Regions from separate parts of the Enterocloster citroniae genome, predicted to be linked through region 2. Evidence: riboswitches for the same ligand, from Rfam matches in the RefSeq annotation. Region 2 holds a riboswitch; the other holds the start of a gene.
The links. A riboswitch is a leader RNA that binds a small molecule or an ion and turns the genes downstream of it on or off. The one in region 2 is predicted to bind FMN.
Positions count from the first base shown of each region.

Region 1 (9,387 bases), on a different contig from region 2:
GCGGCCTGTCCGATGATGATCGGGCCGGAACCGAGTACAAGAACTTTGTTAATATCAGGATTCTTTGGCATCAGTTTTTCACCTCCATCATTTTCAGGAAACGGTCAAACAGGTATCCGGAATCCAATGGTCCGGGGCAGGCCTCAGGGTGGTACTGAACCGTGAAAATGTTCTTGCCCACGTATTTCAGCCCCTCGTTGGTGCCGTCATTTACATTCACAAACGCCGGAACCGCAATCTCCGGGTTCACCTTTTCCATGTCGACCACATAGCCGTGGTTCTGGGAAGAAATGTAAACTCTTCCTGTCTCCAGGTCCTTGACCGGATGGTTTCCGCCCCTGTGTCCGTATTTCAGTTTATAGGTGTCCATTCCGTTGGCCAGAGCCATGAGCTGGTGTCCCAGACAGATGGCAAAGATCGGAACATCCGATGCATAAAGTTTCTTTATTTCCTCAATAATGGCCGTGTTCTCCTTGGGATCGCCGGGGCCGTTGCTGAGCATGATGCCGTCCGGGCAGGCTGCCAGCACTTCCTCTGCCGGGGTATCCGCCGGATATACGGTAACCTCACAGCCAAGGCTGTTTAAGGAACGGGCAATGTTTTTCTTTGCACCGTAATCCATAAGAGCCACCTTTTTCCCCGCGCCCGGGAAGCTGCCGCCGGGGGCTTCACTGTGTCCCGGAAGCACATACTTCTCCTTCGTGGAGGTTTTCAAAACAACACCGGTGACGCTGTATTCCTTCATGCGCTCTGTGGGCTCGCTAAGATCGGTATACTCCTTTGTGGTGATCATACCGTTCATGGTGCCTTTTTCTCTTAAAATTTTGGTAAGGGCTCTTGTATCGATACCGCTGATACCGGGAATGTCATGTTCTTTTAAGAAGTTCTGGATGGTATCCTCGCTACGGAAGTTGCTGGGGATTCTTGATAATTCTCTTACAATATAGCCGTCCGGCCAGGGTTTTGCTGATTCCATGTCTTCATGGCAGATTCCATAATTGCCAATCAGGGGATATGTCATGACTACTGCCTGTCCCGCGTATGACGGGTCGGTCAGCACTTCCAGATAACCGGTCATAGATGTGTTAAACACGATCTCACTGATCACTTCACGCTGGGAACCAATACTTGTCCCGGTGAATACAGTTCCATCTTCCAGTATGAGGTATGCTTTCATATGGGGGTACCTGTCCTTTCCTATGTGTTTGCTGTTGGGCCGCAATAACGCCAAAGCGTGTCTGAACAATGCTTACTGCACACTTTAGCCCAAATTGTAAAGATTATACTGTATTTCGATTTATTATTCAATAGCTTTAAAGGCTAAATTTTTTTGTCTATGCCAAACAGTTTTTCAGGAATCATTTCCATCCCATCTCCCGCAAAATGATCAGGCAGGGCCTTACGGCATTCTATCCATGCCATATGCCCTGCCCGGTCCTCATCTGATCTTATGCTGTTCTCATCCTCTTTTTATCCTGGGAGCGCCCCTATACCAGTTCCGCGATCCTGGTGATTCCCACATAAATATGCGATATCCTGTACCAGGTGGCAAAGTCCACCACCCCGGTCTGGGGCAGGCCGAATATGGACTGGAACTCCCTGACCGCCTCCGCTGTCCTTGGCCCGTAGACCCCGTCAGGCGTCACCCTGGGAATTGCGGTGTAAACCGTGGCAATGGTATCCAGCTGTTCCTGCATCTGCCTTACCTTATCCCCTGAGCTTCCGATGGTCAGGTCATTCCCCGGCCAGGAGGCGGGGATCCCTGCAATCTGCTCCGCCGTATTGATATAAATACTGCTGCCGTAGAAATGCCGCAGGATCTCAATGGGGCTGTACCCCTGCTCTCCCAATGAGCAGGATCCCCACTGTGTCATCCAGTTAGGGCACTGCACCTGGCGCCCGTCACAGTACTGGGTGAGGATGGGCTGGCGCACTCCGGGTCTGGACAGATAACTGTCAAAGATCTCATCCACGATCTGTGAAATGCTCTCAAATATGTTCCTGCCATAGATCCATTTGTGGTCAAACGCAGTGGAGGAAGTGATGGTAAAATCATATCCCTGGTTCCTGTACCACTCCGTATACACACGGTTTAATGTAAAGGACATGATTGCTAGCACATTGGCCGTGATGGTGGCCCTGGGCCAGGTGGAGTAGATTTCACTGGAGGCCACGTTCTTTATGTAGTCTCTGTACGGTACGTAGTAATCCTTGGCCGTACTGTCCGTGGGCGCCCCGTCATGGACCACAATGGTCTGGGGGACCACCACACGGCTTAACACAATTTCCCCGCTCTCGTTCACGGGTTTGATCTCAGCCTCCGCGATCTTGGGCGGATAGTCCCCGTACAGCGTATGGTCCGGAATTACAATCGGGTCTTCGGGAGGAGTTCCCTCACCCTGGGGAGTCATGCTCACAGGCTGGATCGCAGTGGATTCAGCCAATATCTCCGTACCCGACACCACAAGGGGATCAAATCCATCCGCCTCCACTGTAAGGTTGTATTCGGAATAGGGCTGGATAATGCCCGGTTCCAGGCTCAGTTCCACCGGAGGGGCGGGTAGGGATACGGTCTCTGTCTGCCCTGAACTGTTGGTCTGAAGCTGTTCTATGGCGCTGGTAGGCTCTCCCTTATAACTGATTGTCACCCTGGCATTTTGAATGGGGAAGTTGTTCTGGATATTGACTACATTGATCTGCAGCATTCCACTGGATGTCCGTTCTGGATTGGTTGCCATGTAATACCTCATAATTTCTTATCATTACCTAAATATAATATGGCCTTTCTTATTATATGCATGTCCTGTGCATAAAAGTTTGACACCCTATAGCTCATATCCCCGTATTTTAAGATACGCCTTGACCGCCCTGACCGTCCCTTCCGTTCCCAGCACGGCTGTATTCAGCATCACATCATAATTCTCCATATCCTGCCAGTCCTGGCCGGTATAATACCGGTAATAGTCCCGGCGTTCCCGGTCGTTCCTCTTGATGTTCTTTTTGACATCCTTTTGATCAAAATATTCTTTTTCCGTTATACGCCTGACGCGGTAATCCATGTCCCCGTAAAGGAACATCCGGACCAGCCCTTCCGTTCCCTCCAGCACATAATCGGCGCACCGCCCAATGAACACACAGTCCTCCTCTGCCGCCAGCTTCCTGATAACTTCCGACTGGAAGCGGAACAGATTGTCCGCTGATACCAGGTCCGAGCCCAGGGAGGGGGATCCGATCTCCGGTGTCATGCCCTTTATGATCTTGTAGAGCAGTTTATTCCCCGCCTTTTCATCTGTCATGTAATAAAAGCTTTCCTTGATACCGCTTTCATCCGAATCCATGCGGAGGATATTCTTGTCGTAAAAACCCAGTCCCAATTCCGTTGCCAGCTGCCTGCCGATCTCACTGCCGCCGCTGCCGAACTGCCTGCCAATGGTTATTATCAGTTTTTTTCCGTCTTTCATATGCCCATCCTCCTATTTTTTTTGCAGGGAACCTTTCTCCTGTACTGATACGGACTCCTTCCCTGGTTCTATTATACCACTGAACCCAAAATATGTATCACAATTGATCATGGGATACGGAGTGAAAAATCTTTATAAAAAATCTTTATAGAAATCTCCCAAGAAAAATATCTTGACAGATCCGGTTTACCTGTCTATAATTACATTCAATTGAATCAATATCTTCAGGGCAGGGTGCAATTCCCTACCGGTGGTACAGCCCACGAGCCGCAAGGCATGATTCGGTGAAACTCCGAAGCCGACAGTAAAGTCTGGATGAAAGAAGATAGGATGGTTGGATCTGTTTTATTCAATGGATCCATACCTGTTAGAATGTTTAACTGCCCTGGAATGATTTTATCATTTCAGGGCTTTTTGGATTGCGGATCCGTCCGGGCGGCATCATGTCCGTTCTTTAATGTCATATATGAACAGAACCCGCCATCTGCCAGCTATTTGATTTCCAAACATTCCCAGTTCCTGTTCTACACGCCCTGAACCTTTGTTCAAGGCGTTTTTTGTTTTCCATAAAACAGATCCCCCATACAACCCAACCACAGATTTGGAGGTGTTTTAATGACAGATGTAAAAATGACAGATGAAGAATACATGGGCCTTGCCCTGAAGCTGGCCCAAAAAGGGGAAGGCCGGGTGAATCCCAATCCACTGGTGGGAGCGGTTATTGTCAAGGACGGGATGATCATAGGCCGGGGATACCACCGTGAGTACGGCGGTCCCCACGCGGAACGGGAGGCCCTGGCTTCCCTGACCCGGACGGCCCGGGGCGCCACCCTCTACGTCACGCTGGAACCATGCTGCCACTGCGGAAAGACTCCCCCCTGTACGGATGCCATTATGGAAAGCGGCATAAGCCGCGTTGTCATAGGGACCGCGGATCCCAATCCCCTGGTGGCGGGAAAAGGGATCTCCCTCCTTAACAGCCACGGGATCCAGGTGGTTCAGGGCGTGCTTGAAGCAGAGTGCATTTCCCAGAATCAGGTTTTCTTTCATTTCATCCGCACAAAACAGCCTTACGTTGTGATGAAGTACGCCATGACCATGGATGGAAAGACAGCCACCTGTACGGGACGGTCCAGGTGGATCACCGGAGATGAGGCAAGGATGCGGGTCCACAGGGACAGGAACCGCTACAGCGCCATTATGGCAGGTGTGGGAACCATCCTTAAGGACGATCCCCTTCTCACCTGCCGTCTGCCGGACGGCAGGAACCCTGTGCGGATCATCTGCGACACACGCCTTCGCACACCTGCCACTTCCAGGATCGTATCCACCGCCAGGTCGGTCAGGACCATTCTGGCCACCTGCCGTACAGAGGAGGATATAATCCGTCCCTATGAGGAAGCGGGCTGCGAGATCCTCACCCTGCCTCAGGCGGATGGGCATGTGGACCTGGCCGCCCTGATGAAGCGGTTGGGGGAAATGAACATTGACAGCATCCTGCTGGAAGGAGGGGCCGCACTTAACTGGTCCGCACTGGATCAGGGTCTGGTACATAAAGTCCAGGCCTATGTGGCGCCCAAGCTGTTCGGAGGAAAGGACGCTCCATCCCCTGTGGACGGAAAAGGCGTGGGAGCTCCCGGACAGGCTTTCTTCTTAAAACAGCCCCGTATCACAGTGCTGGGAGACGATATTTTACTGGAAAGCGAGGTATCCGCATGTTTACAGGCATAATTGAAGAAACCGGCGCCCTGAGATCCATGATCAAAACCCCCGCCTCCTGCGTTCTTCAAATCGGCGCAGCTCTCATCCCTTCCGGCAGCCGGCAGGGGGACAGCATTGCGGTAAACGGCGTATGCCTTACGGTCACATCCCTGTCACAGGACAGCTTCAAGGCCGATGTCATGCATGAGACAATGGCGCGGTCATGCCTGGGGGATCTGAAAACAGGAAGTCTGGTGAACCTGGAGAGGGCCATGGCTGCGGACGGGCGGTTTGGAGGCCATATTGTGTCGGGACACATTGACGGCACCGGAACCATTTCCATGATCCGGCAGGACGGGAACGCGGTTTGGTATACCGTGGAGGCGCCGCCGGGCATTCTGCTCTATATCGTGGAAAAGGGCTCCATTGCCATGGACGGCATCAGCCTGACCGTTGCCCGGGTCACGGACCATGATTTCAGCGTATCCGTGATCCCCCATACCATCCGCCACACCACCCTTGGTGCAAAACGGGCCGGCGACAGGGTAAACCTGGAGAATGACTGTGTGGGAAAATACATTGGGAAACTTCTTGGCGCCTCATCTTTTTCCCAGGACAAGGTTTCCCGGGCCGGCTTCACCGGACCCGGCGGCCCCCAGCCCAACATCTCCCGGGCCGGCATTTCCCAAAGTCATTGCGCCGGAACGATCACCAGAGATTTCTTAACAAAATATGGATTTTAATTCTTAAAGGAGGTAACAGTATATGTTTCAGTTCAACACAGTGGAAGATGCCCTTAAAGACCTGCAAAAGGGCAGGATCATCCTGGTAACCGACCATGAGGACAGGGAAAATGAGGGGGATTTTATCTGCGCCGCCCAGTACGCCACAACGGAAAATGTCAACTTTATGGCAGTACACGGCAAGGGGCTGATCTGCATGCCCATGAGTATGGAGCTCTGCCGTAAACTGGAATTTCCCCAAATGGTGGCGGACAATGGCGACAACCACGAAACCGCCTTTACAGTATCCGTGGACCATGTAAGCACCACCACCGGCATTTCCGCGGCCGAACGGGGGGCCACCGCCCGCTTCTGCACGGATGACCATGCACGGCCCGGGGACTTTCGCAGACCCGGCCATATGTTCCCCCTGATGGCCAGAAAAAACGGGGTCCTGGAGCGGGAAGGCCACACGGAAGCCACCGTGGACCTGATGCGTCTGGCAGGTTTAAAGGAGTGCGGCCTGTGCTGTGAGATCATGAAAGAGGACGGGACCATGATGCGGACTCCGGAGCTTATGGACCTGGCCCGCAAGTGGGGGCTTTCCTTTATCACCATCCAAGCCATCAAGGATTACCGCAAGCAGCACGAATGCCTGGTGGAATGCATGGCGGTGACCAGTATGCCCACCCGGTACGGAGATTTTAAAGCATATGGCTATGTGAACCGGTTAAACGGAGAACACCATGTGGCTCTGGTAAAGGGGGAGATCGGGGACGGGCGCGGCCTGCTCTGCAGGGTCCATTCCGAATGCCTGACCGGCGATGCATTTGGCTCCATGCGGTGCGACTGCGGCCAGCAGTTTGCCGCTGCCATGGAGCGGATCGAAAAAGAGGGGCGGGGCATCCTGCTGTACATGCGCCAGGAGGGGCGGGGCATCGGCCTGATCAATAAACTGAGGGCCTACCAGCTCCAGGACCAAGGCATGGATACCCTGGATGCCAATCTGGCCCTTGGATTTGACGGTGACATGAGGGAGTATTATATCGGAGCGCAGATTTTAAGGGATCTCGGGGTAAAGACCCTGCGGCTGCTCACCAATAATCCGGATAAGGTCTACCAGCTGTCCGGTTTCGGCATGGAGATCACGGAACGGGTCCCCATCCAGATCGAGGCAACGGACCATGACATCTTTTACCTGAAAACAAAGCAGAAACGCATGGGACATATCCTGAACTACAGGTAAGGAAACATACACTTTTGAACATAAAAGTGTACTCTCGGAGACTCCGAGGGTACACAAAACCAAAAAGGAGAAATGATCATGACAATATATGAAGGAAAACTTGTATCAGAGCAGATAAGGGTGGGGATCGTAGCGGCCCGCTTTAATGAATTTATCACCTCTAAACTTTTGGGAGGAGCGCTGGACGGCCTGAAACGACTCAATGTGCGGGAGGAGGAGATCGATGTGGCCTGGGTGCCGGGCGCTTTTGAGATCCCGCTGGCGGCTGCCAAGATGGCTGCCAGCAGAAAATACGATGCCGTCATCTGCCTGGGCGCCGTCATCCGCGGAAGCACCAGCCATTATGACTATGTCTGCAGCGAGGTGTCCAAGGGCATTGCCCAGGCCTCCCTTTCAAACGGCCTGCCTGTGATGTTCGGGGTGCTGACCACGGATACCATCGAACAGGCCATTGAACGGGCCGGAACCAAAGCGGGCAACAAAGGATACGAATGCGCCCTGGGCGCCATTGAGATGGTCAATCTGTTTCGTGAGATGAAGGTGTGACACGGGAAAATGAACGGCCAAAGCCCAGAATCCCCCGGGCGGATACCCCGCAGGCAGCCATCTCAGCCAGCACAAAGGCCATCCACACACCATCCATTCCAAATACCATGGGAAGGAGGACTGCCAGGGGAATGATCGCCGCACATCCCCTGATCGCAGAGACGCCAAACGCCTTTCCCGTCTCCATCACCGCACTTAAAAAGGCGGCGCTCACAATGTTCAGCCCCGCAAAGAGGAATCCCGCAAAATACAGCCGGATCCCTCTTTCCGCAATCATTGCCAGATCCCGGCTGCCCTCGCTGTTGAAAACCGCGATCACGGTCCCTGAGCACAGATTGGCGCTGATATAGATGCCCACGGCCAGGGACAGGGACAGGACCATGGCGGATCGAAGGATCATGTTCAGCATTTTACCGTCCCCTGCCCCGTATCCGCGGCTTACAAGGGGCTGGATTCCCTGGGCGATCCCTGTGAACACGGCGGTCACCACCAGGGCCAGGTTCGCAACGATCCCATAGGCAGCCACCCCTGTATTGCCTGCCAGCCTCAGGATCACCAGATTGAATACAATGAGCACGACCCCTGATGACATTTCCGTGACAAAGGAGGAAACGCCCGGTGACAGTATGGAAAGCGCCTCCTTCCATCTCCACTTGGATGAGCGCAGATGCAGGCTGCTCTTTTTGCTGGACAGATGCAGCGCAAGCACCCCCATGCTTATGACCGGCGCCAGCCCTGTGGCAAACGCGGCCCCAAACATCCCCATGGAAAAGGGGAACATGAATACATAATCCAGAATAATATTGGCCATGCTTCCCGTCAGCATGGCGGCCATGGATATCCTTGGGTTTCCGTCATTGCGCACAAACGCCAGCAGAATGTTGTTCATGATAAAACAGGGTGCAAAACAGAGTATGACCCTGAGATAGACGGCCGTGTCCCCCAATATATCCCCGTTGGCTCCCAGTATCCCTGCGATCAGAGGCGCTGCCAAAACACCTGCCGCAAAAAATACGGCTCCTGCCATAAGTCCCAGCAGAACCGTCCGTGTAAATCCCCTCCTCCCCTCCTCCTGATTTCCCTGGATATGGAAAATAGAAAAGCGTGTCGCTCCCCCGATCCCCAGCATCAGACCCGTGGCGCTGATCAGGCTGTACACGGAGATCGCCAGGTTCAGGGCAGCCAGCCCATTGGTGCCCATGGCCTTTGACACAAAAAACGTATCCGCCAGTATGTAACAGGAAAGACCTATCATGCCAAGGACATTCAGGCCGGTGTATTTTATAAATTCCCTTCCTATATGGTTATTTTCACTCATGTTCTCTCCTCCGTTCAATATAAGATAGGACAAAAAAATGCCCGGACCCATTCCTTCCAGAGTGTATTTGAACATTCCTTTCCGGCAGACGCGATCCAAAACAGGGGCACGGATGGAGGAAAGGAATGTTCAAACACACGCCAAGACCTAACGGAATGTGTTCAGGCACAGAAGCGGGCCATGGACACCATAACCCTGCTTCAGGCCGCCTACCCGGTGGCAGACAGCTGCGTTTTATGAAAGTCTACCACAAATCTGTGATTTTATCAAGGATTTGTGGTAGACTATATACCATTGATCTACACTACCCCCAGCGGACAAGCGGACACACGCCCCTTGTCCGCTTAAGGGTAAATCTGCGTTTAAGAAATGAGGAATGGAACATGACACCAA
Region 1 covers NZ_JBEPLZ010000019.1:47,093-56,479, forward strand. Annotated here, with positions in the region: gene carB (carbamoyl-phosphate synthase large subunit) at 1-71, opposite strand, end outside; gene ABID13_RS20430 (carbamoyl phosphate synthase small subunit) at 71-1,177, opposite strand; gene ABID13_RS20435 (peptidoglycan-binding protein) at 1,488-2,738, opposite strand; gene ABID13_RS20440 (cytidylate kinase-like family protein) at 2,826-3,461, opposite strand; FMN riboswitch at 3,678-3,792, shown strand; gene ribD (bifunctional diaminohydroxyphosphoribosylaminopyrimidine deaminase/5-amino-6-(5-phosphoribosylamino)uracil reductase RibD) at 4,092-5,192, shown strand; gene ABID13_RS20450 (riboflavin synthase) at 5,177-5,905, shown strand; gene ABID13_RS20455 (bifunctional 3,4-dihydroxy-2-butanone-4-phosphate synthase/GTP cyclohydrolase II) at 5,928-7,130, shown strand; gene ribH (6,7-dimethyl-8-ribityllumazine synthase) at 7,209-7,676, shown strand; gene ABID13_RS20465 (MATE family efflux transporter) at 7,648-8,994, opposite strand; gene ABID13_RS20470 (phosphatase) at 9,378-9,387, shown strand, end outside.
Region 1: another riboswitch for FMN. It lies ahead of ribD (bifunctional diaminohydroxyphosphoribosylaminopyrimidine deaminase/5-amino-6-(5-phosphoribosylamino)uracil reductase RibD); the one in region 2 lies ahead of ABID13_RS07980 (ECF transporter S component).

Region 2 (9,387 bases):
GCAGAAGGAGAAAAACTGGGAATTTACAGTGAAATGCGCCCTGGTGATCAAGGATCTGATGAACGGAAACAAAAGACTTGCACAGGGCTGTTCAGAGGAGATGCTGGGCCACAATGCACTGGCAGCCGGTTTTCAGGGGCAGAGGCAGTGGACGGATTATCTTCCCAATACGGATTTCCCGGAAGCGATCCTCAACTCCTCCTTTGACTGGAACGGAGCCCGCGAACCGTATATCCTGGCCACAGAAAATGATACGTTAAACGGGGCCAGTATGCTGTTCTTAAAACTTCTGACAAACCGCGCCCAGATGTTTGCCGATGTGCGCACCTGCTGGTCGGGGGATGGGGTCAGACGGGTTACGGGATATGAACTGGAAGGACATGCAAAGGAGGCTGACGGTTTCATCCATCTGATCAATTCCGGGGCCTGCTGTCTGGATGCATGCGCAGAGGCAAGGGATGGATCGGGAAAACCGGTGATCAAACCTTTCTGGGAAATGTCAAAGGAGGACGTGGATGCCTGCCTGAAGGCCACAACCTGGTGTGAGGCGGATCTGGGATACTTCCGGGGAGGAGGCTATTCTTCACGCTTTGAGACTAAATGCGAGATGCCTATGACCATGATCCGGCTGAACATAATAAAAGGGATCGGTCCGGTGGTACAGATTGCAGAAGGATGGAGCGTGGAGCTTCCAAAAGAGGTTTCGGATGTGATATGGAAACGGACGGATTACACCTGGCCCTGTACCTGGTTTGCACCCAGGACAACACCGGCGGGCGTCTTTAAAAGCGCCTATGATGTGATGAATAACTGGGGAGCCAACCATGGCGCCATCAGCTATGGCCATGTGGGAGCGGACGTCATTTCCCTCTGCTCCATGCTGCGCATTCCTGTATGCATGCACAATGTGCCGGAGGAAACCATATTCCGTCCCGCATGCTGGAACGCATACGGGATGGATAAAGAGGGGCAGGATTTCAGGGCCTGCGCCGCTTACGGGCCATTATACAAATAACAGATCAGTTTTTCCAGTTTCGGATCTCCAGCAGGCCGGGCACCAGAACATTGGCGCTGGTCTGCAGGATGATCCTTCCTTTTTCAGCTGTGGCACCGGAGGGATCGCCCCCAATGCCGATGGGTTTTCCCTCCGCTGTTTTCCAGTCCTCCGATACCCAGCCGATGGATACGGGGCCATAGGGCTGCAGGGACTGATTGTCTTTAAAGGCTGCCGGAATGCCTGGTTCTGAGGTCTCAAGCTTTACAAGGGACGGGTCCACGGCCATGACCATGGAAGTCTCCATCTCGCCGCCATGGAAATCCCATATATTTCCTTCCGAAACGGTGGCCTTTACGTCAGGATGGCTGAAGGCACCGGAGGACAGGATAAAGGGGGAGATTCCCAGTTCACTTCTCAGCTCGCGGCTCAGAACCTGTGCAATGGGGGCATTTCCTCCATGGCAGACAAGGAGGGCCAGTTTTTTGAAGCCATGGTGGGCCAGGCTGGCGCATATGTCATACAGCATGTGGTAGTAGGTATCCGGCTTTAAGGTGACGGAACCGCAGAAATTCCTGTGCTCAGTGCTGAGCCCCACGGGGATGACCGGGAATATGAGCATGGGGAAGTCCGGGTCCTGGGCTTCCAACGCCTTTTTCAGATACTCCGTCATTGCCTGGGCAATGATGTCATCCGTGCCCAGGGGAGCCTGGTTCCCGTGCTGTTCCAGGGCGCCCAGGGGGATGAGGACAATGGTCTCCTCCCTGTCAATTTGTTCCATCTCAAGTCTTGTAAGTTCACTGTAATTTCTAATCATATTCTGCAACATCCTCCTGAACATCCATTCCCATTCGCTCTAGTGCTGGTTCGCCGGTTTCAGGGCCGGATAGACAGCCTTCAGACGGTTATACAGCAGATATCCCACAAAATAATTTAACCCCAGCTTCAGGATATTAAAGGGGATGGTGGCCATGACAATGAAGGTGGTCAGGTTGGTGATGGCCGGGTTTACGGAAGCCACCATGGAAACCACGCTGTCAAGGGATACACCCATTGCCTTTGCGTACAGGGGCAGGGTGATGAATGCGTTGCAGAAACAGGCAAAGGCGGTCCTCACAACAATACTGGCAGCCAGTCCTGTGACGGCAGCTTTGCGGCTTTTGCCCATCTTGTTGTATACCACCCATAATGGAAGGACAAACAGGGCCACTCCGATCAGGTTGGACAGTTCGCCCACGTACATGGAATTTGTTCCCACGGTTATAAGCTTAATAAGGATCTTGATGATCTCCACCCAGGCGGCGGAAGCAGGGCCGAACATGAACAGGGCCATGATGGATGGGACATCGCTGAAATCCACCTTGTAAAAAGGCGGCATCAGGGGAACGGAAAATTCCAGGGACATGAGGGCGCCTGCTATGGCTGCCAGCATGCCGGTGTAGATCAGTTTCTGAATACTCCACTTTGATTTCATAACATAACCTCCTTAAATTCAATATCAGATGTTTTGCAATGAAACAAGTCCTTTGGTAAAACCTTGTTAAACCGTTGGATCATAAAGCTGCGCGGCACGTCTTTACATCAAAAAAACCCAGAGCCATAGGGGCCTGGGAGTCATAAACAATTCAATATAAATAACGGCATATGCTTCATTATCCATATGAATTCAATCGCCTTCTCTCATCCAGACTATACTGTCGGTTTTGGAATCTCACCAAATCAACCGCCTAAGCGGGTCGCGGACTATACCGCCGGTAGGGAATCACACCCTGCCCCGAAGAACTTATTCATTTGCTTATTTTAGCGTAGCACAAATGGCCTCGGAAGTCAATGGGGTTACAGGGAGTTCGTTTGGAAAAACTGCACAATTTTCTTTTTGTAATGATGTGCAGAATCACTGTTTACAACCAACGTAGGATGTAGTATATTAATGACATGAAACATAGAACGTAGGATGTAGGATATATAGAAAAAAGGACAGGGATCAAAGGAGGATCATCATGAAAGTGGCATTGGTTTACACAAGTACAACACCTGAACTGATTGAGCTGGTGGAAAAGGAAGTAGGGGCAGCGCTCCCGGCGGATACGGAGGTTGCAAGCTATCAAGACCCCTCCATTCTGGCGGAAGTCAGGGATGCGGGTTATGTGACGGCCCCTCCCGCAGCCCGGCTGGTGGGGATGTATATGAAGGCGGTTACGGAGGGAGCGGACGCGGTCCTGAACCTGTGTTCATCCGTGGGAGAAGTGGCGGATGCGGCCCAGGATATCGGCAGGTTTACAGGTATCCCCATTGTCCGAGTGGATGAGGAGATGTGCAGGGAGGCGGTGAGGCAGGGCAGAAGGATCGGCGTTATGGCCACCCTTCCAACCACATTAAACCCAACCAAGAATACCATACTGCGGGTTGCCAGGGAGATGAACCGCCGGGTGGAGCTGGTGGATGCACTGGTGGACGGGGCGTTCGGCCTTGACCAGGAGCAGTTTAAGACCCTGATGAGCCGGTATGCAGGGGAGATCGCGGACCAGGTGGATGTGATCCTCTTTGCCCAGGGGTCCATGGCATACTGTGAAGAGTATATTCATGAAAAGTATGGTAAAGTAGTACTATCCAGTCCCAGGTTTGGGGCGGCCGCTTTAAAAGATGCGCTTGTGAGAAAGGGATTGCTGTAAGGGGCCGGAATGCGGTCTTTAAGTGCTCGTAACGAAAGGAGAGGGAAGCATGTTTAAAAGGTTAAAAAGGACAGCTGCAGTCATATGCGCCGCAGCCCTGATCTGCTCCATGACAGCCTGCGGCTCGGCCCAGGACAAGAAAGTGGTACTTCATTTTACACACACCCAAAGCCCGGGATCCATCAGCGACCTGACAGCCCAGGAGTTTAAGCGGTTGGTGCAGGAGAAAAGCAACGGACGGATCGAGGTTAACATATATTCCAACTGCGGCCTTTCAGGCGGCGACCTGACAAAGGCCATTGAACTGGTACAGGCGGGCAATATCGACATCCATTCCTGCGCGCCGCCTAATATTGCCAACTATGATAAGAAGTTTTACTCCTTCTGGCTCCCCTTCCTGTTTCCCAACTCAGATGACCTGCTGGCTTTCTGCCACAGTGAGAAGGTCTATCAGGTGGTAAACGGGTGGTGCAACGACCTGGAGATGGAGATGCTGGGGATCAACAACGCAGGTTCCAGACAGATTTCCAACAGCAAAAAAGAGATCACAAAACCGGAAGATTTAAAGGGGATGAACATCCGTGTGCCGGGCGCCAATATTTTCATTGATCTTTACAGGAATTATTTTGGGGCAAACCCCACGGCCATGGATTTCTCAGAAGTATATACCTCCCTTCAGCAAAAGACCATTGACGGACAGGAGAATCCCATTGCCGTGTTTGATTCCTCCAAGTTTGCGGAAGTTCAGCAGTATGTAACTTTGTGGGACGGTGTCAGGGATACCACCATCTGGGTGATGAGCCAGAGGACCATGGAGAAGCTGTCGCCGGAGGACCAGGCCCTGGTAAAAGAGTGTGCAACAGAGGCCCTGGACTGGGGGAATGAGTACCTGGCGCAAAACGAGGAGGCCATTATCCAGAAACTGAGGGACGGCGGGACAACCATCACAGCGCTGACGGATGAACAGAAGGCGGAGTTCCAGAAAGCCTGCGCCGGCATTTATGATGATTACGCCCAGTCAGTGGGACAGGATGTGATCGATCTGTTCACCGGCGGTTACAAAGAATAACGAGGAGGAACGTTATGAAGGAAAAAGGCTTATTAAAGGATTTCTGGGAGAACTTTGAGGAATACCTGTGCTCCGCTGCACTGCTTATCATGACCCTGGTTACGTTTATGAATGTATTTTCCAGAAAGATCTCCTGGTTTAACATGTCATTTACCCAGGAACTGGTGACCACCATGTTTGTGTGGGTGTGCTGCCTGGCAGCTGCCAGTGTGTTTAAGACAGATTCCCATATGGGGTTTAATTATCTCACAGATAAGTTTCAGGGCGCGGCCCGAAGAACTTACCGTATGTGCCGGCTTTTGCTGTGTACGGCCAATTATGGGATTTGGATCATATGGGGAATCCAGATGGTTTACAGGCAGTATCATTACAATCTGCTGACCGGCGTCCTGGAGATGCCCCAGTGGACCATCGGGATCGCCATTCCCCTGTCGGCCGTGTGTTCCATTATCCGTATGGTACAGTATGAGATCAGGTTAGCAAAGGAGGGAGAATAGTATGTCAGCAGCAATTCTTTTTGGTTCCATGGCAGTGATGATCGTCCTTGGCATTCCCATTGCCATTGTGCTGGGAGTATCCAGCGCCCTCACCCTCCTGTTCTCGGGAGCGCCCTTGGGGGTGATTCCGTCCATGATGCAGGCCACAGTGCAGAAGTTTTCCCTCCTTACCATCCCTTTGTTTGTGCTTGCGGGGGCGATCATGGATAAAGGCGGCATTTCCAAGCGCCTGATCAACCTGGCAGACAGCATCATCGGGCCGGTTCACGGTGGACTTGGGTACGTGGCAGTGGTGGCAGCCCTGTTCTTTGCAGCCATATCCGGCTCCGGTACGGCCACGGTTGCTGCCATGGGTTCCATCCTGATACCGGCCATGGTAAAGCAGGGGTATGACGCAGGATTTTCCAGCGCCCTTTCCGCCATATCCGGCTCCCTGGGAACCGTGATCCCGCCCAGCATCACTTTTATCATCTATGGCATGATCACCGGTGAATCCATAGGGGATCTGTTCCTTTCCGGTATTGTTCCGGGACTGATATTCGGATTTGTACTCTGTATCATGGTCTTTATCCAGTCCAAAAAGCATGGGTGGAAGGGCGAGACAAAGAGGGCGTCCGCCAAGGAGATCGGAAGGCTGTTTTTAGACACGGTGTGGGGGCTGTTAAGCCCGGTCATTGTACTGGGAGGCATCTATTCAGGGCTGTTTACACCCACCGAGGCAGCGGCCGTTGCCGTTGTGTACAGCCTGATCGTGGGGATCTTTGTCTATAAGGAACTGCGCTTTAAGGAACTGAAGGAGACGCTGTTCTCAACCGCCAAGACAACGGGCATGATCCTTCTGATCATCATGAACGCAGGTATCTTCTCCTGGGTACTGACCCAGCAGGGCATAGCCGCTAACCTTACGGAGATGGCCCTGGCCCTTACGGATAACAAGTATATTATGCTGTTTATCATCAATATTGTGTTCCTGTGTGCCGGCTGCGTAATGGACAACACCAGCGCCCTTTATATCCTGGTCCCCATCATCATGCCCATTGCCAAGGCTCTGGATATCAACATGATCCAGCTGGGCGTGATCCTGGTGCTGAACCTGTCCATCGGCCAGGTGACACCTCCCGTGGGGCCAAACCTGTATGTGGCCGCGGACATCGGAAAGGTGAAATTCGAGGTGATCTGCCGGAAAATGGTGCCGTTGCTGCTGATGTCGCTGATCGCCCTGTTTGCCATCACATACATACCGGCGCTGAGTCTCTGCCTGATTCCTTCATAACAGTATTTTAACGTAAGATTGCGCTGAACCAACATATGATGTATACTTATGGATAAGTGGGCCGCCCGGCCGGTTAGCAGGGAAGCTTACCGGACCAGGACGGTATACATCCCGCGTAAGCGGCCGCAGCAGGCAGGCTGACGCGTTTGCAGCAAAGGAGGTTCAGCATGGAGAAAACCAGTTTTTTAAAGGAAGCTGTCGGAGGACAGTCGGTTGTAAATAAGATTGTAGATAACATTACCAATGCTATTATAAATGGGGAACTTAACCCGGGAGATAAGATCCCCACAGAGGCAGAATTGTCGGAGTCCATGGGAGTGGGAAGAAATTCGGTCAGGGAAGCCATTAAGGTGCTGGAGGCTTACGGCGTGGTACATATCAAGCGGGCGGAAGGTACTTTTGTGAGCCAGGAGTATGACAGTAAGATGATCTATCCCGTACTGTACGGGATCATTTTACAAAAGGATTCCACCAAGCAGATCGTGGAGCTGCGCAAAGTAATTGACGTGGGGCTTCTTCAGCTGGCCGTGGACAAATTAAAGTCCAGGGAACTGGAAAAGTCCCAGATGGAAGCCATCGAACATGCCATGGAGGAGCTGGAGCGCCAGGCCCATATGGATATGCCCCAGGTGAAGAACCTGTTTGAGGCGGATGTGCAGTTCCATATGGCCATTGTGGGGATTACGGAGAATGTGATGCTCCAGTCCATCTGCAATTACGTGGATAAGATCACACGCCGTTCCCGCATGTCTACCATAGACCAGATATTCCAGGCAGGGGATGTTGAGAACTTTCTGGATATGCACCGCAGGATCGTAAAGCTTTTGCAGGACAGGGATGCCGCGGGGATCTACGGGATCGTGGAGGAGCATTACCAGTACTGGGCAAAAGTAAAAGATGAATCGTGAATGATCGTGAATGGTAACAGCATGGCAATGCACCGGGTCTGAGACAGTGGGGCGCCGGCTGGCGGTTGCTGCAAAGGATGACTGTGGGCGTGAAAGTCGCTGTGAAGGTCGGTAATGCAGCAGCCGCTTTTTATTTACCAGGATAGAAACAAAATGAAAATGAAACTTGGAGGCAGGATATGATATACAGAAAAAAATGTGAACTGGAAACAGTCCCCATAGAGGGATGCATGGGCGGCAAGGGAACCGTCAAAATGGAAAAGCTTCTCTGCGCACCGGAAGAAATGATGGGAAAGGGAAGGGCCTATGTGCGTCACACCTTAAACCCGGGTGTTTCCATTGGGATGCACACCCATGAAGGCGAGATGGAGACCATGGTGATTATCAGCGGAAAGGCGGTGCACACGGTCAACGGGCAGGAGCAGCATCTGGAGGCCGGGGATATGATCGCGGCCCAGCCGGGGGATACCCATGGGATCGCCCAGGAGGGAACGGAGCCTCTGGTACTCATTGCACAGGTCCTTTACGCCTAGACCAGAGAACAGAGGGCATAGAGAAAGGCATGAACGCTATAAATGATGTAAAAGGATAGGGAGAATGACCATGAAAGATATGGAACAAAAGGTCCTTGTAAACGTTGCCCCGGTGGCGGCCACGGACAAGGTGATCATACCGGAAAAGATTGCAGAAGATGTATATGAATGCTATAAGGCAGGGGCCGCCATGGTGCACCTGCATGTGAGGGACAGGGAGGGGAACCTGACCAAGGATATGACATTGCTGGAAGAGACACTGGCCATGATAAGAAGGGATTCGGATATTGTGATCGAGGTGTCCACAGGCGGTGTTTCTGACCTGACCATTGAGGAGCGGTGTGCCCCGCTGTACTCTGGCCTTGTGGAGGCGTGCTCCCTGAATGTGGGCTCCACCAACCTGGGAAAGGCCGTTTACTGCAATCCCATGGATGATGTGGAATACTGCGTCAGGGAAATGCTGAAACAGAAAAAGACGCCTGAGGTGGAGACCTTTGAGATCGGACATACCTGGGCCATGACGCAGCTGATGAAAAAATATGAGTTTGCGGACCCGGTACTGTTCAGTGTTGTGCTGGGGCATGAGGGGGAAGCGCCCGCCACCCCGCAGGCATTGGCAGCCATGATCCAGATGATCCCCGCAGGCACGATCTGGGGCATCACACAGGCAAACCGAAGGGATTTTTCCCTTTTGGCCGGAGCAGTCGGAATGGGGGCCAAGACGGTGAGGATCGGCTTTGAGGACAGCAATTATCTGAATGCCGTAACGCAGGCGGATACCAATGCGCCCCTTGTTGCAAAGACGGTGCGGATGTTGCGGGCCATGGATAAGGAACCCATGACGCCTGGTGAAGCCAGGGAGTTTTTTGGTATAGGAAGATAGGAAATCTATACCGGGGAAGAGAGGAAGACAAATATGCTGGATGCAGATGTGTTAAAACAGTACCCTCAGATCGACTGCGGTGCTGTCCAGGCTTTACTGGAAACCAGATGCCGGGAGGACCGGCATAAGATTGTAGTGTTGGATGACGACCCTACCGGGGTACAGACGGTACACGGCATTTCCGTGTATACGGACTGGTCCTATGAAAGTGTAAAAAAGGGCTTTGAGGAGGAGAACAAACTCTTTTACATACTGACCAATTCCAGGGGCTTTACAGTGGAGCAGACCACCAGGGCCCATGTGGAGATCGGGGAGACCGTGGCAAAGGTGTCTGAGGAGACGGGAATCGATTATGTGATTGTCAGCAGGGGAGATTCCACCCTGAGGGGACACTATCCCCTGGAGACAGAGCTCCTTGCCCGGGTGGAGGAGAGCCATAGGGGAAAACCTGTGGACGGTGAGATCATCTGCCCGTATTTTAAGGAGGGCGGCCGTTTTACCATTGACAACATACACTATGTAAAGTATGGGGAGCAGCTGGTACCGGCAGGGGAGACG
Region 2 covers NZ_JBEPLZ010000005.1:34,027-43,413, reverse strand. Annotated here, with positions in the region: gene ABID13_RS07990 (L-fucose isomerase) at 1-1,015, shown strand, start outside; gene ABID13_RS07985 (creatininase family protein) at 1,020-1,811, opposite strand; gene ABID13_RS07980 (ECF transporter S component) at 1,851-2,468, opposite strand; FMN riboswitch at 2,663-2,780, opposite strand; gene ABID13_RS07975 (aspartate/glutamate racemase family protein) at 2,995-3,666, shown strand; gene ABID13_RS07970 (DctP family TRAP transporter solute-binding subunit) at 3,716-4,735, shown strand; gene ABID13_RS07965 (TRAP transporter small permease) at 4,750-5,232, shown strand; gene ABID13_RS07960 (TRAP transporter large permease) at 5,234-6,505, shown strand; gene ABID13_RS07955 (FadR/GntR family transcriptional regulator) at 6,673-7,413, shown strand; gene ABID13_RS07950 (cupin domain-containing protein) at 7,593-7,946, shown strand; gene ABID13_RS07945 (beta-keto acid cleavage family enzyme) at 8,017-8,829, shown strand; gene ABID13_RS07940 (four-carbon acid sugar kinase family protein) at 8,863-9,387, shown strand, end outside.